3 regions of the Mycobacterium sp. NPDC003323 genome follow, and region 3 is predicted to be linked to each of the others. Evidence: predicted binding sites of a transcription regulator. Region 3 holds the regulator's gene; each other region holds the start of a gene.
The links. The regulator LexA, encoded in region 3, represses DNA repair genes until DNA is damaged. The targets are predictions, from matches to a motif close to CGAACANNTGTTCG.

Region 1: the regulator LexA is predicted to act here: its motif matches at 4,070-4,083, upstream of ACWDUN_RS29715 (DUF222 domain-containing protein).
Region 2: the regulator LexA is predicted to act here: its motif matches at 4,013-4,026, upstream of ACWDUN_RS01250 (DUF222 domain-containing protein).

What each region holds. Positions count from the first base shown of each region.
Region 1 is NZ_JBSFSB010000030.1:13,139-20,177, forward strand. It holds gene ACWDUN_RS29700 (flavin-containing monooxygenase) at 1-385, opposite strand, end outside; gene ACWDUN_RS29705 (MarR family winged helix-turn-helix transcriptional regulator) at 643-1,092, opposite strand; gene ACWDUN_RS29710 (MFS transporter) at 1,238-2,431, shown strand; gene ACWDUN_RS29715 (DUF222 domain-containing protein) at 2,602-4,065, opposite strand; gene ACWDUN_RS29720 (LLM class F420-dependent oxidoreductase) at 4,486-5,355, opposite strand; gene ACWDUN_RS29725 (NAD(P)H-dependent flavin oxidoreductase) at 5,512-6,501, opposite strand; gene ACWDUN_RS29730 (acyl-CoA dehydrogenase) at 6,503-7,039, opposite strand, start outside.
Region 2 is NZ_JBSFSB010000001.1:312,971-320,009, reverse strand. It holds gene ACWDUN_RS01260 (AMP-binding protein) at 1-1,087, shown strand, start outside; gene ACWDUN_RS01255 (CaiB/BaiF CoA transferase family protein) at 1,064-2,251, opposite strand; gene ACWDUN_RS01250 (DUF222 domain-containing protein) at 2,290-4,008, opposite strand; gene ACWDUN_RS01245 (alpha/beta hydrolase) at 4,116-5,030, opposite strand; gene ACWDUN_RS01240 (TetR/AcrR family transcriptional regulator) at 5,027-5,620, opposite strand; gene ACWDUN_RS01235 (flavin-containing monooxygenase) at 5,617-6,951, opposite strand.
Region 3 is NZ_JBSFSB010000001.1:794,885-801,923, reverse strand. It holds gene ACWDUN_RS03595 (LysM peptidoglycan-binding domain-containing protein) at 1-305, opposite strand, end outside; gene ACWDUN_RS03590 (TetR/AcrR family transcriptional regulator) at 435-1,001, opposite strand; gene ACWDUN_RS03585 (oxygenase MpaB family protein) at 1,148-2,089, shown strand; gene ACWDUN_RS03580 (DoxX family protein) at 2,086-2,502, shown strand; gene lexA (transcriptional repressor LexA) at 2,567-3,241, shown strand; gene ACWDUN_RS03570 (sunset domain-containing protein) at 3,242-5,389, opposite strand; gene ACWDUN_RS03565 (acyl-CoA dehydrogenase family protein) at 5,507-6,664, opposite strand; gene ACWDUN_RS03560 (molybdopterin-dependent oxidoreductase) at 6,690-7,039, shown strand, end outside.

The DNA.
Region 1 (7,039 bases), on a different contig from region 3:
TGTAGTTCAGTTCTTCGAGCAGCGGCAGATAGATGTAGGACTCGATATCGCATTGCACGCCGGGGTAGCGGTTCCAGTACCAGGTGCCGCCGAAGTCGCCGGCGGTGTCGACGACACGGATGTCGGTGATGCCGTCCTCGATCAGACGGGCTGCGGCGATCAGGCTGCCCAGCCCGCCGCCGATGATCAGGACCGTGGTGTGCTCTTGGAGGGGTGTGCGTTCGAGGCGCTCGGTGTAGGGGTCATCGGCGTAATGGGAGAAGTCCGCGGTGACCTCGACGTACTGGCCGACGCCTGCGGCTTTGAGTCGTTTGGCGCGTTCGGCGTCGTACTTGGCACGCACCCAAGCGGCGTCGTACTCCGGTGGCTGAGGGCCCGGTGACATCGGCGACGCTCCCATCTCGCTGGACGGGGTGTCCAGTGAACGTATGGGGTGTCATGGTTACAGAATGCGCGTCGGCTGTAAAGGGAAACGCTGTTGCTGCGGGCGTTGCGCAAATAGTCGCGATCACGCGGGGTGTAGATCGAGTTGTTCGGCAGAACGAGAAACGGCCGATCGTCGGTGAGCCAGCACTGAGCCTCGGATCGCACCGCTCCTGTCTGCCACTCCGACTCAGGCGTCGATCGTCATCAGCTGCGCAGCTATGTAGCTGCGTGCAGATCCCCCAAGGCGTGCACCAGCGGAGCCAGTTCGGGAATCTCGCGGGCCTGCTCCAGCGACGACTTCAACGTGCTGTCGTGCAGGGGCCGTGCTGCGGCGAGCAACGCGCGCCCGGCGTCGGTGAGCTCGGTGTAAATCCCGCGACGGTCGTCATCGCACAGGAAGCGCGCCAGCAATCCGCGCTGCTCCAAGCGGTTGACCAGGCGTGTTGCTGCGCTGCTGCTGAGTGCGGCTGCGCGGGCCAGCTGGGCCATGCGCATGTGCCAGCCGTCCTGGCGATCAAGGGCGTCCAGCACTGTGTACTCCACGACGGACAATCCATGGTCGCGTTGCAGTGCACGCTCCAGGTCGGCGTCGAGTAGGCCGTGCAATGCGGCCAGCGTGCGCCATCCGCGGGCGCGGATCTCGACCGCATCGTCGGCAATTCCCACCAGCGCCTCCCGCAATCATGAGCTGACCCACAGGTTACCAGCTTGCGCGGATATCCCGCGTATGCAACTGTAATAGCAGGCGTATGCAACTAGTGCAGACGCGTTATAAATGCGCACGCACCTAGAAAAATTGGAAGGTTACATCGTGCCGCTCGCACTCTTTGCCCTGGCCATCGGGGGCTTCGGTATCGGACTGACAGAGTTCGTCATCGCCGGGCTCATGCCCGAGGTCGCGGCCGATTTCGCCGTCAGTGAGCCGGTGGCGGGCTATCTGATCTCCGGTTATGCCCTGTCGGTCGCCGTGGGGGCCATCCTGCTGACGGCCGTCGTCACCCGGTTCGACCGAAAGCGGGTGCTGCTCAGCCTGATGGTGTTGTTCATCCTCGGCAACCTGATGTGCGCACTGGCGCCCACCTACGGCTTCATGCTGGCGGGCCGCATCGTGGCTGCCCTCTGTCATGGAGCATTCTTCGGGATCGGGTCCGTCGTCGCTGCGAACCTGGTCGCAGCAGAAAAACGCGCCAGCGCAATCGCAGTGATGTTCGCCGGCCTGACATTTGCGAATGTGCTTGGCGTGCCGTTGGGTACGCTGCTCGGTCAGCAGCTCGGCTGGCGCTCCACCTTCTGGGCAATCACCGCCATCGGTATCGCCGCAATGGTCGGCATCGCCCTTCTGGTGCCAAACATCGGGCGGGACCGCAGTGCCCATTTGCGGGGCGAGCTCGCGGCGTTCCGGCACCCCCAGGTGTGGTTGTCGATCGTCATCACCATCCTGGGTTTCGGCGGAGTGTTCGGTGCGTTCACCTACAGTGCGTTCACGCTGACCGAAGTCGGCGGGTTCGCGTCCACGACGATTCCCTGGCTGCTCATTCTCTTCGGTGTCGGGTCGTTGGTCGGAAACCTCCTCGGCGCCAAAGCAGCCGACCGCGCTCTGACCCGCACCCTTGCGTGGGCGCTCGGGCTACTGACGCTCGTGCTTCTCGGATACTCGATCGGGGCGGATCATCAGCCGATCGCCGTGATTGCACTTTTCCTGATGGGTACCTTCGGTTTTGCGACGGTGCCGGGACTGCAGATGCGCATCATGAACTACGCGGCCGGCGCGCCCACCCTTGCCTCCGGCGCCAACATCGCCGCGTTCAACATCGGCAACGCCTTCGGGGCCTGGCTCGGCGGCGTGACCATCGCCGCGGGTCTTGGATTCACCTCGACGATCTGGGTGGGCGCGGCGATCACCGCAGTCGGACTCGTCGTCCTTCTGGGCGCCACTGCCTTGGATCGGCGTGGTCTCTCAGAACCTGAACCAGCACAGAATGTTTCAGTGGCTGCAGTCCGATGAGCGCCGCGACGCCGCCAGGGGTCGCCGATGCCGTTATTAGCACGTCATCCGTTCAAAGGCTTCAGCGCGGTCGTGACAGCGCATGGCAACCCGGCCGGTGTCGGTGCGCAGTCACTCCGAAAGCGTGCTGGAGGAGGCCGGCCGGCGCGGGATGGTCGGTGGAGCCCACGCTACGGAGGGAGATCGTCTTCCAGGGGTCTGAGGTGGTGTTCGGGGTGGTGCAGGTTGTTGAGGTGGGCTCGGCCGGTGGTGGGATCGATCCATTCGAACCGGCCGTCGGAGCGGCGTCGGGTGGTCCAGCCGGTGTCCTCGATCATTTGGTTGGCTGGGCGGCAGGCCAGGGTCAGGTCGTCGACGTTGGTCTGACCGTCGTGCTTCCAGTCCGCCTCGCCGTGGTGTGCCTGGGTGTCATAGAACGCCGCGTCGCAGCCGGGACAGGTGCAGCCCCGCTCGCGGCCGAACAACATGAGTTTCTGCGCCCCGGTGGCACAACGCTGAGCCCGCCCGAGGTGCAGGGCCATAGACGTGTGGCCGTCGAACACCGCCAGGTAGTGGTACGCCCCGGCGGCGGCCATCGCGATCAGATCGCGCATCGGGAGCAAGGAGCCGCCGCCGGTGACCGCGTACCCGGCACCGGCCTGCAGTTCCTGCAAGGTCGTGGTGACCACCACCGTGGTCGGTAATCCGTTGAGCCGGCCCAAGGTCTGGGAGCGCAGCAGCAGGTCGAAGGCGGCTTCGACGGCGTCGTGGAGGTACTGAGACTTGGTGCGCCACTGGGGATCCAGCAGCGGGGCGGGCGCTGGTGGGGTGATCGAATTGTCCGCACCGGTGCCGTCATTGGGCACGGTTTCAGGTTCCGGTTCGGCGTCTGTGGGTTCGGTGTCGTCGAACAGATTGGGTTCGGTGTCTACGGGTTCGGCCTCGGGTTGACGTCCGGGGTGGCGGCCGCGTTCATTGAACTTGGCGAGGACGGGTTCGATCAGGGCCCGCAGTTTCGGGGTGACCCACCCCGAAAGGTAGCTCAGGCCGTCGGGTTGTTGGGAGCCCAGGTGCAGGCCCGCTTTGCGGGCGGCGGCGTCGGCGGGTTCGTCTCCGTCGGGGTGCAGCAATGCCAGCAGGCGGATCGCCAGGACGGTCAACGAGTGTGGGTCGAGCTCGGCGGCAGCCTCGACCAGGGATTGTTCAGCCTGGGAGCGGGTGATCGGATCCACCGTGGCCGGCAACGCGTCGAAAAACTTGCGGATCACCTCGACGTGCTCGTCTCCGAAGGCGCCGCGGGTCAGTGCTGACGCGACGTGCTCCCACTCGGGTGCCATGTCCTGCCCCTGTAGTGTTCGCCGCGGTGCCAGCTGTGTGGCGCGGGCGAGCAGTTTCAGGGCGCGGCCCTTACTCATTCGGGTGCGCAGGCTCAGCAGTTTCGTCCATGAGGTCGCACCCAACTCGGCCGGACCGGCTTCGCGTTGGAGGCGGGCCAGGATCGCGTATTCGACCATCGGTACTCGGTGGGTGGTCTCTTCGACATCGGCGAACGCGGCAAGCAGATCGCGGTGCGAACAGGCATCGACATCGGCAGCCAGCAGCGCGTCCACACCTTTGGTGTAGGCGGCGACCGCAGCAGCCAGATCCGATGTCATGATTCGAACATACGTGCTACCACTGACAATTTCGGCGGCGATGTGACTGATGAAACCAAAGGGGCAGAACTTATTTCATCGCCACAGATTGGTTCGCCAGCCGGCGCCGAGATAAACTCCTGTCGGCCGGCCGCCGAGGAATGTGTGGAAATCTGAAGCCGACGGGAGTGGCTGTCTCGTGCCGGGAGAGACACACAGGACGGACTGCGTGCGAGCGTCGAGTGAGACCGACGAGCACACCGTCGGCCTCGGCGCGAGCCCGTGCGGCTTCGCCGTGGCCCGTCAAATGCGCCACCTGCGGGGATCGACGCGCTGGTGCTCGACCGTGCATCCGAACCGGCGTCATCGTCGTGGCGGCGAGTTCATGACGACTTCCGGAAGGCTGAGCGATGGTCGTGGTCGTGGTTGCGGATTCCGGAATCAGCTGAGCCCGAGATGGCCGGCCAGTTCGGCGAGAGCGGGAACCAGCTCGTCGGGGTCGGTCAGAACTTGCACGGGGACGTGGTCGGCGCCCGCGGCGAGATGTTCCTTGAGCCGGGCAGCGATGGCATCGGTGCGGCCGTACGCGATCAGCGCGTCGATCAGGGCATCGCTTCCGGGCGCGGTGACATCAGAGTCGGTGAACCCGAGCCGCTTCCAGTTGTTCACGTAGTTGGTCCCGTGCAGGTAGACGCCGAGGTGGTCGCGCCCGACGGCTCGAGCGTGCGCCGCGGTGACCTCGCGCGAACGTTCGTCGGCGGTGTTGAGTACCACCTTGTGTTCCGGGGCGAGGAACGCATCCGGACCGATAAGGGCGCGCGCCCGGGCGGTGTGTTCCGGGGTGGTGAGGTAGGGATGGGCCCCTGCGCTTCGGCGCGCGGCTAGTTTGAGTACCTGCGGGCCGAGCGCGGCGACGATGCGACGATCCTTCGGCACGCCGTACTCGTCGAGCTTGTCCAGGTATTCGGTGAGCGCGTCGTAGGGCTTCTTGTATTCGGTGACCAGCTCGGGGTGCCCGACCCCGATCCCGAGCAGGAACCGCCCGGGATGTGCCGCCTCGATGCGGTGAAACGACTCGGCGACCGCGCCGGCGGTGGCTGACCAGATGTTGACGATGCCCGTTGCGACCGTGATCTTTTCGGTCGGCTCCAGCAACGACTCAACCCAATCGAGTTCGGCCGGCGGCGATCCGCCTGCCCAGATGGCACCGTAGCCGAGTGCCTCGATATCCCGCAGTTGGGTGGCCGAAAGTTGTTTCCACTGCTGGAAGAGACCGAAAACACCGAAGTTCCCCAGGTCAGGTTTCGTCATGACTCAGTCAACCTGCTCTGTGCTCAGCAGTATTCCGGTTTCCATCATCCGTGGACAACGTGTTCGTCGAAACGTATCTGCGGAAAGATTTAGCAGGCAATGTGTTTCGCAAGTCCGGAGATTCCATGCGACCGCGCTGCGGTGCCGGACCTGTCCTCACTCGGTCGCCCGAATGATGGACGCCGGGGCCACCAGGTCGGCCATCGCGGTGTCGTACTCGCGGCGGAGTCGAGCCACCAACGCGGACGTGGGCAGTGTGGCGCTGATCGTCGCGATGCCTTGTCCGGCGCCCCAGATGTCTCTCCACGCCTTGGCGTCGATGTTTCCGCCCGAGCCGAAGTTCATCGCCGAAGGTTCCGACACGGGCAGATTGTCGGGGTCGAGGCCGGCGGCGGTGATCGATCCTCGCAGGTAGTTGCCGTGCACACCGGTGAACAGGTTCGTGTACACGATATCCGCCGAAGTGCTGGCGGCGAGCATGTCCTTGTACGCGGGGGCGGCATCGGCTTCGTGGGTGGCAAGGAAGGCAGATCCGATGTACGCGAGATCAGCGCCGGCGGCTTGGGCGGCCAGAATCGAGCGGCCGTGCCCGATTGCGCCGGACAGCAGCAGCGGACCGTCGAACCACGCTCGGATCTCCTGTACCAAGGCGAACGGCGAGATGGTCCCGGCGTGGCCGCCGGCGCCCGCTGCGACGGCGATCAGCCCGTCCGCACCCTTGTCGATGGCTTTGCGGGCGAACTCATTGTTGATGACATCGTGGAACACCAACCCGCCGTACGAGTGGATGGCAGCGTTGATATCCGGGCGTGCGCCCAGCGAGGTGATGATGATCGGGACCCGGAAATCGATGCAGGCCTGCACATCCTCGTCGAGCCGATCGTTTGAGCGGTGCACGATCTGATTGACCGCGTACGGGGCGGTCGGCAGTTCCGGGTGCGCGGCCTTGTGCTCGGCGAGTGCTGCGGTGATGCGCTGCAACCATTCGCGCAGGACAGGAGCCGGGCGGGCGTTGAGGGCGGGGAACGATCCCACGATGCCGGCTGTGCATTGTGCGATCACCAACTCGGGCCCCGAGCTGATGAACATCGGCGCGGCGACGACGGGAAGCGCGAGGTTACCGAGGAGCGCGGCAGGCAGCGGCATATCAGAACCAGCTCGGCTGTGCGTCGATGGGGGACCGGTCAAGGCGGAACAGCAGGTCGAACTGCGGTCCCACCTTGGGCAGTTCGTAGGTGAAGAAGTAGTGGCACGCGGCGCGCTTACCGTCGTAGAAGTCACCGGTCTTGTCGCCGGCAGCGAGCAACTGTTCCAACCAGATCCACGACATCACGATGTGCCCGGTGGCTTCCAGGTACAAGGTCGAATTGGCAAGCGTCACGGCGACATCGCCCGCCGACCACAGTGCGGCGGTGACTTCGGTCAGCCGCTGCACCGCTTCTTGCAGCGCCGCGGCGTACTGCGCTGCGGCACCGTGTGCACCTGCTCTGTCGATGGTGGCGTGAATCCGCTCGGTCAACAGCGTGAGACCGGCGCCGTCCTGCATCACAACCTTACGGCCGAGCAGGTCCAGGCCGTGAATGCCATGTGTTCCCTCATGGATGGCGTTGAGCCGGTTGTCGCGATAGCCCTGCTCGACGTCGAAGTCGGTGGAGTAGCCGTAGCCTCCGTGCACCTGGATGGC
Region 2 (7,039 bases), 480 kb from region 3:
TGCCGAACGCCTCACCTACGGCGATGCCGACCGGCGGTCCGCCGACCTGGCCCGTGGTTTGCTTGCGTTAAGTGCGGGCAAGGGCACACACATCGGCCTGTTGTATCCCAATGGTCCCGACTTCGTGGTGGGCATGCTCGCCGCGGCGCGGATCGGCGCGGTCGTCGTGCCGTACTCGACCTTCCTCACCGCCGCGGAGTTGCGCACCCAACTGCTCGACAGCGATACCGCGATCATGCTGTCGGCTCATCGATATCGCGGCCGTGACTTCCACGAACTGCTGGCCGAGGCCGGCCCCACCCCATGTCTGCGTCACACCCTGTTCGGCCCGCCCGACGACCTCGTTGCACCCGCGATGCTGGCCGACTTCGAGGCCGACGTCGACGGATGCGACCCGTTGGCCATCGTCTACACCTCGGGCTCCAACGGTCCGCCCAAGGGTGCGGTACATACGCACGCCGGGCTGATCGGGCATCAACACAATCTCAATGCGATACGTGGGTTGACCGACTCGGATGTGTTGTTCTGCAACTCGCCCTTCTTCTGGATCGGCGGATTCTGTTTCGGACTGCTGGCGACTCTGGCTGCCGGGGCCACCCTGCTGTGCTCCAACAACACCGACGCCGGGGCAACCCTGGTTCTGTTGGAGGCGGATCGCCCGACGATCACGAATAGTTTCGCCGCGGGGATCGCACATCTCACCCGGCATTCGAGCTATCCCGACCGCCGTTTCACTGCCCCGCGCGGCAAGCTCAACCCGATCATGGCCGCCGATGTACCGTCGACGGCTTCTACCGCACAGGCGATCTGGGCCGCCTGGACGCTGACGGATTCCTGTTCTACCACGGCCGCTGCGATGACATGTTCAAGGTCAGCGGTGCGACCGTGTACCCGAGCGAGGTGGAAAGGGCCGGTGGTGACGGCGCTGCCGATCGACGCACTGCGTACCGCAACCAAGGAACTGATCAGTGGCTTCAAGGTACCCACCGTGTGGTTGCACTCAGACGACCTGCCGATCGGTGCGACCGGCAAGGTGGACAAGCAGAGGGTGCGGATGATGCTGTCAGACGATGGCGTTGTCACGTAGCACCGCGATCTGCGCTGCGTCGTAGCCGATCTCGCCGAGCACCTCATCGGTGTGCTCGCCGAGCAACGGCGCCCGGTGCCGGATGCTGCCGGGGGTTGCCGACATCCGGAACGGCGTCTCGATGATGGGCACGTCACGTGCTGCGCCAGGAAAGGCGACACGTTTCAGGTAGCCCATCGCCTCGATGTGTGGATCCTCGAGCACGTCCTGGGTGGAATGCAGCGGTGCGGCGGGCATCTTGGCTTTCTCCAGCAGATCGAGGACCTGCGCCTTGGTCTTGTCGGCACACCAGTCGGCCATGATGTCGTTGAGTACATCGCCGTTCTCCCAACGGCTGTCGTCGTTGGCGAACCGCGGATCCGCGAACAACTCCTCCCGGCTCATGAGGCGACACCAGCGTTTGAACATCGGTTGGCCGGCCACCTGCAACAGCACCCATTGATCGTCGGCGGTGCGGTACAGATCGCACGGGGCGACGGAGGCGCCCTTGTTGCCCATCCGCGGCTTGTCCTTCTGCAGCAGTTCCCGCTCGATCAGGAACGCGTTCGACAGCATCAGCGCGGTGGGCAGCAGTGCGCCCTCGACATGCTGGCCCGCACCGGTGCGGTCGCGGTGGTGGAGCGCCATCATGACACCGATGGTCAGTGTCAGAGCCGTGCCGAAGTCGGTGTAGGGCACCACGGTGCGGATCGGTTGGTCCGGCAGGCCCTGGCGATACACCGCGCCGGACATCACCTGGCCGGCGCCGTCGAAGCCGACCTTGTCGCTATAGGGTCCGCCCTCGCCGTAGGCGGTCGCACTGGCCAGGATGATGTCGGGTTTGACGGCGCGAAGTGTCTCGTAGTCCAGGCCGCTGGCCCGCATCCCGGCGGCCGGCATGTTGGCGATCACGATATCGGCGCGGGACACCAGTCGACGGGTGATCTCGGCGCCCTCAGCAGTGGTGGAATCCAATGTGAGGGAACGCTTGTTGCGGTTGCACTGCAGGAAGGTGCCGCCCTCACCGCCGTCGGTGACCGCCTGTACCCAGCGGTCCTCACCGCCCTCGCGCTTCTCGACACGCAGCACATCGGCTCCCATATCGGCCAGGATCGCACTACACCAGGGTGCGGCGATGAACCGGCCGTAGTCGAGGACGCGAATCCCGTCGAGCACGCCTGCCATGACCGGACCCCAATCCGTTGAGTTACCGACTGTAAGTATTACAGTATGACTCCATCGTCCGGTTCCGGACCCGGCTCATCACGTTCCGGGTCCAAGAGTTCTTCGGGATGGAAGTGGTGGTTGATGGTGTCTTGTCCGGTGTCCATCAATGGTGGCGGATACCAATGCACGCGCCCGGTTTCGGAGTCGATTTTGGTGGTCCAGCCCAGTTCGGCGAGTCGATTGTCCGGCGGACAGCCCAGAGCCAGGGTCGGGGCGTCGGTGTAGCCGCCGTTTGCCCAGCTGGGGTCGGCGTGATGGGCCTGGGTGAGGTTGGCACACCGGGTGCAGCCGGGTCGGGTGCAGCCGCGGTCGCGGTTGTAGAGCAGCAGGCGTTGGGCTTTGGTGGCCAAACGTTTGGTACGGCCCATGTAGAGCGGTTCGGCGGTGTGTTTTCGGTAGACCACCAGGTAGTGATACGAGTGCTCGGCCATGCGGAGCAGGTCGGGCATGGGCAGCAGGGTGCCGGTGCCGGTGACGGCGAGCCCGGCGGCGGATTCCAGTTCGCGCAGGGTGGTGGAGACCACGACGGTGACTGGTAGTCCGCCGTGTTGGCCGAGACGACCGGAAGCCAGGGTGTCGCGCAGGATGGCTTTCAGTGCGTCGTGATTGCGTTGGGCCGGGGTGCGCGTGTCGCGGACGGCGGCCCGGTCGGCCAACGCCTGGAAGTCGATGGCGGGGCGAGGCGTAGCGGCCTCGGCGGCAGCCACCGCGTCCATCCGGTCAGCCAGATCATCGAAGGTCGCGAACTCGGGCAGATCGTCAAAGCTCGGCACACCATCAGACCCAGACCCGGGCTGGGGTGCGGGTTCGGGCGCCACCTCAGGTTCGGGCTCCGGCGTCCGTCCAGCGCCGGGTTCAGCGTCACACTCTGCCTCTGCCTCTGCCTCTGCCTCTGCCTCTGCCTCTGCCTCTGCCTCAGGCTGCGGCGTCGGCGCGGGTTCGGCGTCGTCGTCGAGGGGGTTGGGGTCCGGATTGTGTTGTGGTTCGGGGTCGTCGGGGTTGTTGATTCCGGGGCGGGCCCACGCGTCGAAGGCGGTGCCCAGATAGGCGGCCAGCTCGGGATCGACCCAACCGCTGATGTGGGTCAGCCCGTCGGCATCCTGCTTGCCGATCCGGATCCCGCGCTTGTGGCGGGCTAGGTCCGGGCCGGGACCGTCCTGGTTGAGCAGCATCAATGCGTGCGTGGCCGCTGTCTGTACCGTCTCCGGACCTGCGGCCACGGCGACTGCGACCAGGATCTCTTCGAGTTCCGCGCATTTGGCCGGGCTGGTGTACTTCGCAGCTTGGTGCACCGCGTCACGGATGACCTGGATGTGCCCGTCGTTGATCGTCCCGTCGGCCAGTGCGGCCGCGCACGCCGGCAACAACGGTGCCAGTACCTCTCCGCCGATGGCGTGGCGCGGTCCCAAATCTTTGGCGGCCTTGATCCGCCGGCCGGCCTCGGCGCCCGACACCCGCATCCGGGTGGACAGCACGTCGGCCCAGGTTTTCCCGCCGATCTCATGGGCGGTGGCCCGATCCATCAGCACGGACAGGATCCGGTGATCGACCGCCGCATCGGCTCGGGCGCGTTCCTCGCGCTCGGACTGGATCGCCAGCAACTCCGCGGTGTCAAAGCACGTAAAATCGGCATCCAGCAAGGCCTTCACGGATGCGGAGCGGTCGGCAAGTGCATGCTGCACCGACTCCCGACTCGCCACCGCATCCGACTTCATGACCCGAACATACGGGCGACCACCGACAAAAACGGCCGCTGCGTGACTCATGCGACAGATGGGTCCAAAGTTTCTTCAGGACAACATAAGTCGCTCGATTGTCGCTCCTAGGAGGGCAGTTCGACAACCTCGTCGGCCTTCAACATCCGCCGCAGGAACGCCACCTGATCATCGACCGTCTTGTCGAACCACGCATTTCCCGGCCACACGTCGAAGTGGTCGCACGCGTACCGGTGGACCTGCGCCCTGGCCGCCTCCGCGGTCTTGGCCACCGCGCCCGCAGGCACGAACCGGTCGAAGTCGCCGATCTGCACCAGCACCGGACACCGCAGCCGCCGCGCCGCGGACTTGACGTTCAACCGTCCGAGTTCCATGCCGACCGACGAGTCGATCTCGTTGCGCCATGTCGGACCGGCCATCGCCAGATAACTCTCGTAGGCTCCCGACAGCGTCAGCGCCCCCGCCTCCCCCGGCCGGCCGACGATCGGCATCATCGTCGCAGTCCCGCCGCGGGCCACCGACAACTTGCTGCGCACCCCGGTCGCCGTCCACCGCAGCGCGGTCAACACATCTCGCTCACTGACCGCGGCGCGCCCGGCGGCCAGCCCGGAGGTCAACGGTGTCAGCGCGATCACCGCGGCGATCTCCGGTAGATCGGCGGCCACCTGCAGTACATGCCCACCCGACATGGACGCTCCCCACAGCGCGATCCGCGCGGAATCCACGTCGGGCAAACCGGACGCGAAGACGACGGCATTGCGAAAGTCGGCCAACTGCCGCGTCAGCGAGATGGTCTGCCGCGGAGAGCCTTCCGACGCGCCGAAGCCGCGGTAGTCGAAGGCCAGCACGTCGAATCCCGCGGCCGCGAAGCGACGGGCGAATGGTTCGAGCCCGGAGTCCTTGGTCCCGCCGAATCCGTGCGCCATCACCACCGCCGGTCGCGAGCCATCCACCGGCGCCTGAAAATGCCATGCGCTACAGGGTGTCCCGGACGATTCGAACCAGATCTCCCGGTAGCTCATCGCAGCTGTCCGTAGATTGTGCCGAGCCACACCGCCGCCGCGCCGTCCAACAACTGCTCGCGGGTCAGCGAGCCGCCCAGGATGAACCGTTCGAGCAGCCGGTCGTTGAGTTCCAGCAGCACCGCCGCAAGCACCTCGGGATCGGGTGACTCACGTTCGGCGCGGATCAATTCGGCGACCGACGGGACGAAGGCATTACGCGCGTCATCCCAGATCTGGCGCACCGTCGCGCTGGAGCCACGGGCCTCCAGCATGGCGTTGAAGACGTGCCGATACCGGTCACAGGTGTCGAACAGGCCACCGAGCATCGCGTACACGCGGTCCCGCGGGCTGTCGGCCCCGGTGGTGAACTCCTCGTTCACGGCAAAGGTCTCGTTGACCATCCGTTCCATGAGTGCGGCGACCGCGGCGGCCTTGTTCTCGAAATAGAAGTAGAAGGCGGACCGCGTCACCCCCGCCTGCGCGGTGATCTCGGCGACGTTGATGGCATCCAGGCTGGATTCCTTCAGCCACCGGTCGAGTGCGTCCAGGATCGCGTCGCGGCGTTCGTCGCTGCGCAGCGCGGGCCGTCGGTCGGTGGGCGACCTCATGCCATCACCGCACGCCGCACCCCGGCCGGGATCTCCTTGGTGCGGATGTCGTGCTCGTAGTAGAAGTAGTCGACCTGCTGTGTGTGCCGCGGTCGGTCGGTGCAGTGGCCGGCGTGCAGTTGCTGGTCGGCGTCGATGACGCGCTCCATCTCGGCGACCGACGGCAGCGCGTACCGACCTGCGGCGTAGGCGGCCAACAGCCGCGACTGGCATTCGACGAACGGGAACAGCGTCGGGATCGCCTGCGCGAATCCGATGAAGACCAGATCCTCGAATCCCGGCTTGAACATCCGCTTGTACAGCCGGATCTGGTTGTCCGGGGCGCTGATCAGTTCGGGATCGAAGAACGGGAACGTGATGTTGTATCCGGTGGCATAGACGATGACGTCGAACTCGTCGGCGGTGCCGTCCTCGAAATGGACCGTGTGGCCGTCGAGCAACCGAACGTTGGGCTTGGGTATGACATCGCCGGAGCCCAGCCGCAGCGGCAATTCGACCGACTGCGTCGGATGGGCCTCGAAGAGCTTGTGATTGGCCGGCGGCAGCCCGTATCTGGTCGGATCGGCCCCCACCAGCGGCGCAAACGCCTGCGCCGCCTTGCGCTGCCAGGACAGCGGCAGATACGGCGTGGTCTTGAAGATCTTGTCACCGGGTTGTCCGGCAAGGTACTTCGGCACGATCCAGGCGCTGGACCGGGTGGACAGCGTGACGGTGTTCTGCAGTGTTCTCGACGAGAGTTCGACGGTGATGTCGGCCGCACTGTTGCCGATCCCCACCACCAGGATGCGCTTGTTCGTCAACGCCAGCGGGGTCTGCGGGTCGACATAGTGATGCGAGTGCATCGATTCACCGGTGAACGTCCCGGGAAACGACGCCCACCGGGCATCCCAGTGGTGACCGTTGCCGACGACGAGCAGATCGAACTCGCGGACAGAACCGGCCTGGTCCTCGATGAGCCAGCCGCCGCCATCGCGCCGTCGGGCCGAGACCACCGCATTTTCGAACTCGATGTTCTCCTGCAATCCGAACGCTTCGGCGTAGGAGTCCAGATACGCCTTGACATCGGAGTGGTGCGGAAAGGCCGGATAGTGCTCGGGCATCGGAAAGTCTTTGAACGACAACCGATGTTTGGAAGTGTCGATGTGCAGCGACCGGTACGCACTGCTCATCCCGTTTGGATTGCCGAACGCCCAGTTTCCGCCGATGCGGTCCGACATCTCGAAGGTGGTGTACGGGACGCCGTAATCCTTGAGCATCTTGCCCGCGGTCAACCCGCTGATACCCGCGCCGATCACCGCTGTCCGGGGCGGCGTCTGGGAGAACGTCGTCATCGCGAACACCCCCGTTGCTGGGCTCGCCGGGGGCAAGCTCCTCAGGTCCTGCCGCCGGACGCTATCAGCGGATTTGACGTACGTCAAT
Region 3 (7,039 bases):
ACCAGCCCCAGCCACAGGGTGATACCGCCGGCCAGCAGCGCCAGCAGCACCGTGACCGCCGGGGTGATCGGCCGGCTGCGGTGCGATGCCCGCGACATCAGCACGCCGGTCCCCCGGTACCCGAGCGAGGCACCCCCGGGCCGGCGGGTCTGCGGGCGCCGGCGGCGGACCACCACGTCACGCGGCAGCGGCCACACCTCGGCCGCCGATGACGGCCGGTGCTGGAGTTCCCGGCGCCGGACGGCGCCGGCGTCCAGTCGGTCGCGATGGTCACGCACGTCGCTCCGCGCTTCCAGAATCGTCATGTGCCTGCCTCCTCGTGGCTGGTGTTCGCTTCTATGTTCGAACGATAGTCGATCATGTGTTCGATGGATAGAACACGTGATCGAACTGTTAGCGAACGATAGCGGCGACCACCGACAAGTCCGGGCGCCTCAGCCCGAGGCGCCGGCCAACAGGCCGGTGGAGGCGAATTTCAGGCCTCGGCGCAGTTCATCGAGGCTGATCGGATCATCGCTCTCGATATAGCGCAGCGTGGTCGCCACCGCCATGTTGTAGAACAGCCACGCCAGGGCCCGCGCGCTGAGCTCGTTGCGGTACCGGTCGCGGTAGTACCCCATGTGCAGCGTCGCCATCGCGAGCAGGGTCGCGTTCAGTCCGGAGATGTTGTCGAACGTGCGGACATGATCGGGCCGCTCGGCGAGATAGCGGATCAACCTCCGGTTCGCGATCGTGAAGTCGATCAGGATGTCGATCGAGGACTCCATGGCGGCCTCCGGTTCGGCCATGGTGACCGCGCGCAGCATGTCCTCGATCGCGGGCGCCTGCTCGGCGGCCAGTTTCTCGATGGCCGCGTTGATGATCTCCTCCTTGTTGGCGAAGTACTGATAGATCGACCCCTTGCTGACACCGGCCCGCTCGGCGATGGCATTGGTGGTCAGCTGCTCGGGGCCGGTCTTGCGCAACAGGGTCGCGGCAGTGTCCACAATTTTTGCGACCATCTCCCTCGAACGCTCCTGCTTCGGTGCCTTTCGATGCCGTGACGTGCTTTTATCGGCAGCCAATGCAGCCTCCTAACGCGACTTGAATGCGACCGATAGGTCATATTAGCGTCGCTGCCCCAAGCCTTGAGGAGGTGCGCGCAGTCATGACTGCCACCACGGATCTACCCGTTCACGATGCCGAAGACGCCGGCCGGCCCGAGCTGGTCCCGCTGGACTCACTGACCGCCGAGCACACCGGGCGCTGGACGTTTCTCATCGTCGACGGGGCGGCGTTCATGATGCAGGCCATGGAGCCGGTGATCGCCGAGATCACCGGCCGCTACTCGGCGGCCTTCCACGGCGACCCGGGTGGCCGCGCGATCCGCTCCGTCGACTCGGTGCTGCGGTGGACCTACGGCGGCACCGAGGCCGTCGCCGAGGGCAACCGGGTGCGCGCCATGCACCAGCCGATCACCATGCGCAGCGCCGCCGACGGCAAGCAGATCAGCGCACTGAACCCGCAGTCCTATCAGTGGGTGATCGCCACCGGCTACATCGTCACGGCCCAGGGCGGCCGGCTGCTGGTGGGGCGTGAGTTCACCGCCGACGAGAAGGCCGAGTTGCTACGCGACAACCGCCGACTGGCCCGGCTGTTGCACGTGCCGATGCGCGACTACCCGCAGACCCCGGCCGAGATGGATGCCTACTTCGAGTCCTGGATCGACAGGCTGGAAGCCACCCCGCAGGCACTGCAACTGATCGGCGAGATGAAGACCGGCAAGGTCGACCTGCCGCCATCGGTGCCCGCGCTCCTGCGCCCGCTGGCGCGCCGGATCCTGCGCCCCGGGCTGCGGCTGAATTACCTCTCGGTGGTGGGGCTGCTCGATCCGCGGTTGCGCGCGAAGCTCGGCGTCACCTGGAGCACGGCCGAAGAGCGTGAACTGCAGCGCATCTACACCGTCATCCGCACGGCCTACCGGATCCTGCCGGATCGGCTGACCTATTTCCCGCTGGCCTATCACGCCCGCAAGCATCACGAGTGCCTGGAGAAGATGAAGCAGCGCCAGCAGAAGTCCTTCGCCTACAACCTGCCCGGTGCCCGATGAGTGAGGTGCCCGCACCGCCGCCCACCACCCGCGCGCGCAGCATCGCCCGCCTGACGCTTGCCGGCGCGATGATCTTCGCCGGCCTCAGCCACCTGTTCTGGGCCCGTGAAGAGTTTCAGGCTCAGGTGCCGAAGTGGGTTCCGATGGATGCCGACGGTGTCGTGATGGCCTCCGGTGGCGTCGAGATCACCCTCGGCGTCGGCCTGGCCCTGCTGCGACGCGACCGCGTCCTGGTCGGCCGGCTGCTGGCGGCGTTCTTCGTGCTGATCTTCCCGGGCAACATCGCGCAGTACCTCAACCATGCCGACGGTTTCGGCCTCGACACCGACACCAAGCGCCTGGTCCGGTTGTTCTTCCAGCCGGTGCTGATCGCCTGGGCGCTGTGGTCGACCGGGATCCCGCGACGCCGATGAAGACACGCGACACGCCTCGAACACATGTTTGATTATCGGTGCGGCGGCGACTACATTCAGCCCCATGAGCGACAGCAGCGACACCCCTGAGGCACGCTCCGGCCTGACCGAGCGTCAGCGCACCATTCTCGAGGTCATCCGCACCTCGGTGACCACCCGTGGCTATCCACCGAGCATCCGGGAGATCGGCGACGCCGTCGGACTCACGTCCACCTCGTCGGTCGCCCACCAGCTGCGCACCCTGGAACGCAAGGGCTATCTGCGGCGCGATCCCAATCGCCCACGCGCGGTGGACGTCCGCGGCGCCGACGACACCGTGACGCCGATCGTCGCGACCGACGTCGCGGGCTCCGACACACTGCCGGAGCCGACCTTCGTCCCGGTGCTCGGACGCATCGCCGCGGGCGGACCGATCCTGGCCGAGGAGGCCGTCGAGGATGTCTTCCCGCTGCCCCGCGAGTTGGTCGGCGAGGGTTCACTGTTCCTGCTGAAGGTGGTCGGCGAGTCGATGGTCGACGCGGCGATCTGCGACGGCGACTGGGTCGTCGTCCGTCAGCAGAACGTGGCCGACAACGGCGATATCGTCGCCGCGATGATCGACGGCGAGGCCACCGTGAAGACCTTCAAGCGGACCAAGGGCCAGGTGTGGCTGATGCCGCACAACCCGGCGTTCGAACCGATCGACGGTAACGACGCCGTGGTGCTCGGCAAGGTCGTCACCGTGATCCGCAAGGTCTGATCAGTCGGCCCGCACGAAACCGTTCGCGCGGGCGAACTCCTCACTGGCGAACCAGATCTCGGCCTCGGTATCGCGGTAGCCGCGGCTGCCCGGCGCCCAGTACAGACCCGTCTTGGTGTCCGCCTTGATCGGATAACCCTCGGGGGCCCGGTAGCGGTCGGTGGTGGCCAGCCGCATGGACGTCCAACCGGCGTCTTCGGCCTCGTCGTCCGGTGCCGCCGCCGCGTGCCGGCCGCTGGGGACCTCGGGCTCGTAGGACGGCAGCGGCGGGACCCCGACCACCGCGGTCGGCGGCTCGACGTCGAGTTCGGGTACCGACGGCTCCGGCGGCAGCGTTTCGATGCGGGTGGGCGCGGTGTCCACCGCGTCCTCGTCGAACACCGGCTCCTGCGGTGCTTCCGCCGGCTCCGGCTCAGCGCCGTATTCGGGCTCAGCGCCGTATTCGGGCTCGTCGCCGTATTCGGGCTCGTCGACGTACTCGGCGTCGACGAAATCGTCCCGATCGTCGTCGTCGAGATCCTCGCCGAGATCGTCGGTGAAGTCGTCGGCGGGACGGGCACCGGCCTCGGCCGAACGCTTGGCATACGGCGGGGTCTCGCCGACCGGCGGCACCAGCGCCCACGGGCTCTGCGCACTCTGCTGCTCGTAACCACCGTCGTGCAGCACGCCGGTCTCGGGTTCCGCGTCGCGGCGGGCGTCGGGACCGTCATAGCCGTCATAACCGTCGTAGCGGTCCTCGTAGCCGCCGTAACCCCGGTCGTAGTCCTCGAATCGGTCGTCGCGGGAGCGCCGATTGCGCAGCACCGCAACGGCGATCACCGCGATCAGGCCGACCAGCGGGATCAGGCCGAGCAGCCACCACCAGCGCCACGTGTACCACTTGTCACCGTCACCGCCCGACGCCGCCTCGGGTGCGGCCGACGGGTTCTGCGGCGCCTCCGCGCCGGGCACCTGCAGACCGGTCAACTGCGATTGCAGGCCGGCCGGCTCGGTGCTGAACTGATTGGTGGACGAGTCCCAGGAGATGGACCCGCCGTTGAACTGCTGGGTGACGATGTTGCCGTTCTCGGTCTGATCCGCCTTGGGTGCGCCGAGCTCACCGGTTGCACCGCCCAGCTTCTGCCATGCCGCATTCATCGCGCCACGGACGATGACGGCACCGAAATCGGGCGTCCAGAAGATGACCGGCTGGTCCTCGGCGGCGAACGGCACCACCGCACTCTGCGGAGCCAGGCCACCATCGGCTTCGCTCGCGGTGGGAAATCCGAGATCCCCGGTCGGCCCGCCGACACTCTCGTACTTGGCCAGCACCTGACCGGTCACCACGTTGGCACCGGTGGCCGGGCTGTAGAAGATCTTGCCGCCGGCGTAGTTCTGACCGACACCGTCGGCACCGATCGCGTACTGCGCACCCTCCTCGGCACCCAGCGGGCCGAGCTCCCCACCGGCCGCCCGGCGGGCCGCGGCGATGGCCGAGGTGGCGTCCGAGGGAACCTCGACGGCACCGAGTTGACCCGCCAGTTCGGGCGGGACCGTCGTGAAGGTTCGAGTCTTGCGGTTCCAGGAGATCTCACCACCGGTGAACTTCTGGCTGACCACATCGCCGTCGGTGGTCTCGTCCTCGCTGGGCACCCCGAGCACCCCGGCCGATCCGCCCAGGGTGTCCCAGGCGCTGTTGATCGCACCGCGGACCACCCGGGCACCGGTGTCCGGTGTCCAGAAGATGACCGGGCTGTCCGGGGCATTGAACGTGACGTTCCGGCTGTTGGCCGCGCGGCCCGGACCCTCATCGATGGTCGGAAAGCCCAGGTCACCGGTGGGCCCGCCGAGAGATTCGTACTTCTCCAAGATGGCGCCGGTCATGATGTGGGCACCGGTCCCGGGGGTGAAGAAGATCTTGCCACCGGCGAAGTTCTGGCCGAAGCCCTCACCCGCGGGATAGACGCCGCCGTCCTTGGGTCCGAGTGGACCGGCCGGTCCGCCGCCGGCGGTCTCCCACGCAGCCGTGATCGCCGCGTCGGCATCGCTTTCCGGTGTCGCGACGGCCGGCGGCGCCAGCAGCACCGTCGCGGCCATCAGCCCGGCACTCACCAGCACTGCCGCCGCCCGCCCGGCCAGATTGCCGAACCGGGTTCGCTGCGTGGTCATTCGGTCCCTCCCGAAGTCGTGCAAAACCCCACGAAAGTATCGTGTTCGTCAACTTTGCGTCAGTTGACCGCGAACTCGTGGGATATTGCCACCTGCACCGACGGCGTGTCGGACCGGTCAGACTCCCAGGCCGCGCCCGATGATCTCCTTCATGATCTCGGTGGTCCCGCCGTAGATCGTCTGGATCCGCGAATCCAGGAAGGCCCGCGCGATCGGGTATTCGCGCATGTAGCCGTAGCCGCCGTGCAGCTGCAGACAGCGGTCCACCAGTCGCACCTGAGCCTCGGTGCTGTACCACTTGGCCATCGCGGCCTGCTCGACGGTCAGCTTGCGGTCGAGGTGCAACCGGATGAACTCGTCGACCATGATGCGGATCGCGGTCGCCTCGGTCGCCAGCTCAGCGAGGGTGAACCGGCTGTTCTGGAAGCTGCCGATGGGCTTGCCGAACGCCTTGCGCTCCTTGGTGTACTGCAGGGTCTCCTCCAGGGCGGACTCCATGGCCGCCGCGGCCATCACCGCGATACTGATGCGCTCCTGCGGCAGGTTCTGCATCAGGTACAGAAAGCCCATGCCTTCCTGTCCCAGGAGGTTCTCCGCGGGCACCCGCACATCGGTGAACGACAGTTCGGCGGTGTCCTGCGCCTCGAGTCCGATCTTGTCCAGATGCCTGCCCCGCTCGAAACCTGCCATGCCGCGCTCGACGACAAGCAGCGAGAAGCCCTGTGCACCCTTGTCCGGATCGGTGCAGGCCACCACGATCACCAGGTCGGCGTGGATACCGTTGGTGATGAAGGTCTTCGAACCGTTGAGCACATAGTGGTCACCGTCGCGCACCGCGCGGGTCTTGATGCCCTGCAGGTCGCTGCCGGTGCCGGGCTCGGTCATTGCGATCGCCGTGATCAATTCCCCGCTGCAGAAGCCGGGCAGCCACCGCTTCTTCTGCTCCTCGTCGGTCAGTTCGATCAGGTACGGCGCGATGACGTCGTTCTGCAGCGTGAAGCCCAGCCCGCTGTGGCGTCCGGCGGTGGTCTCCTCGGTGACGATGACGTTGTAGCGGAAGTCCGGGTTCCCGCCGCCGCCGTACTCCTCGGGCACGGCCATCCCGAGGAAGCCCTGCTTGCCGGCCTCGCGCCAGACTTCGCGGTCGACGATCTTGGCCTTCTCCCACTCCTCCTGGAACGGGGTGGCGTGGCGTTCGAGAAACGCGCGATAGGACTCGCGGAACAGGTCGTGCTCGGGCTCGAAGAGCGTGCGGTCGAACTTGACGGCGCCCATCTGTGACCTCCGGTACTGGTTGCGGATGTGTGGCGCCCAACATATATCAACCGGATGGTTGGTCGGCCCACCCGGCGTCGGACCTAGGATTGGCGAGGTGTCGCCCCGCAGCAGCCTTGCCCACTGGGGCGCCTTCACCGCCGACATGGCCGATGGTGACATCGCGTCGGTGACCCCGGATCCCGGCGACACCGATCCGTCACCGCTGCTGGGCAATCTGGCCGGCTCCGTGCGCCACCGCGCCCGGGTCGCCGGGCCCGCCGTGCGCGCGGGCTGGTTGCGCGACGGACCCGGCCCCAGCGCTTCGCGCGGCGCCGACGAGTTCGTCGGCGTCTCCTGGGACGAACTCACCGAACTGCTGGCCACCGAGTTGCG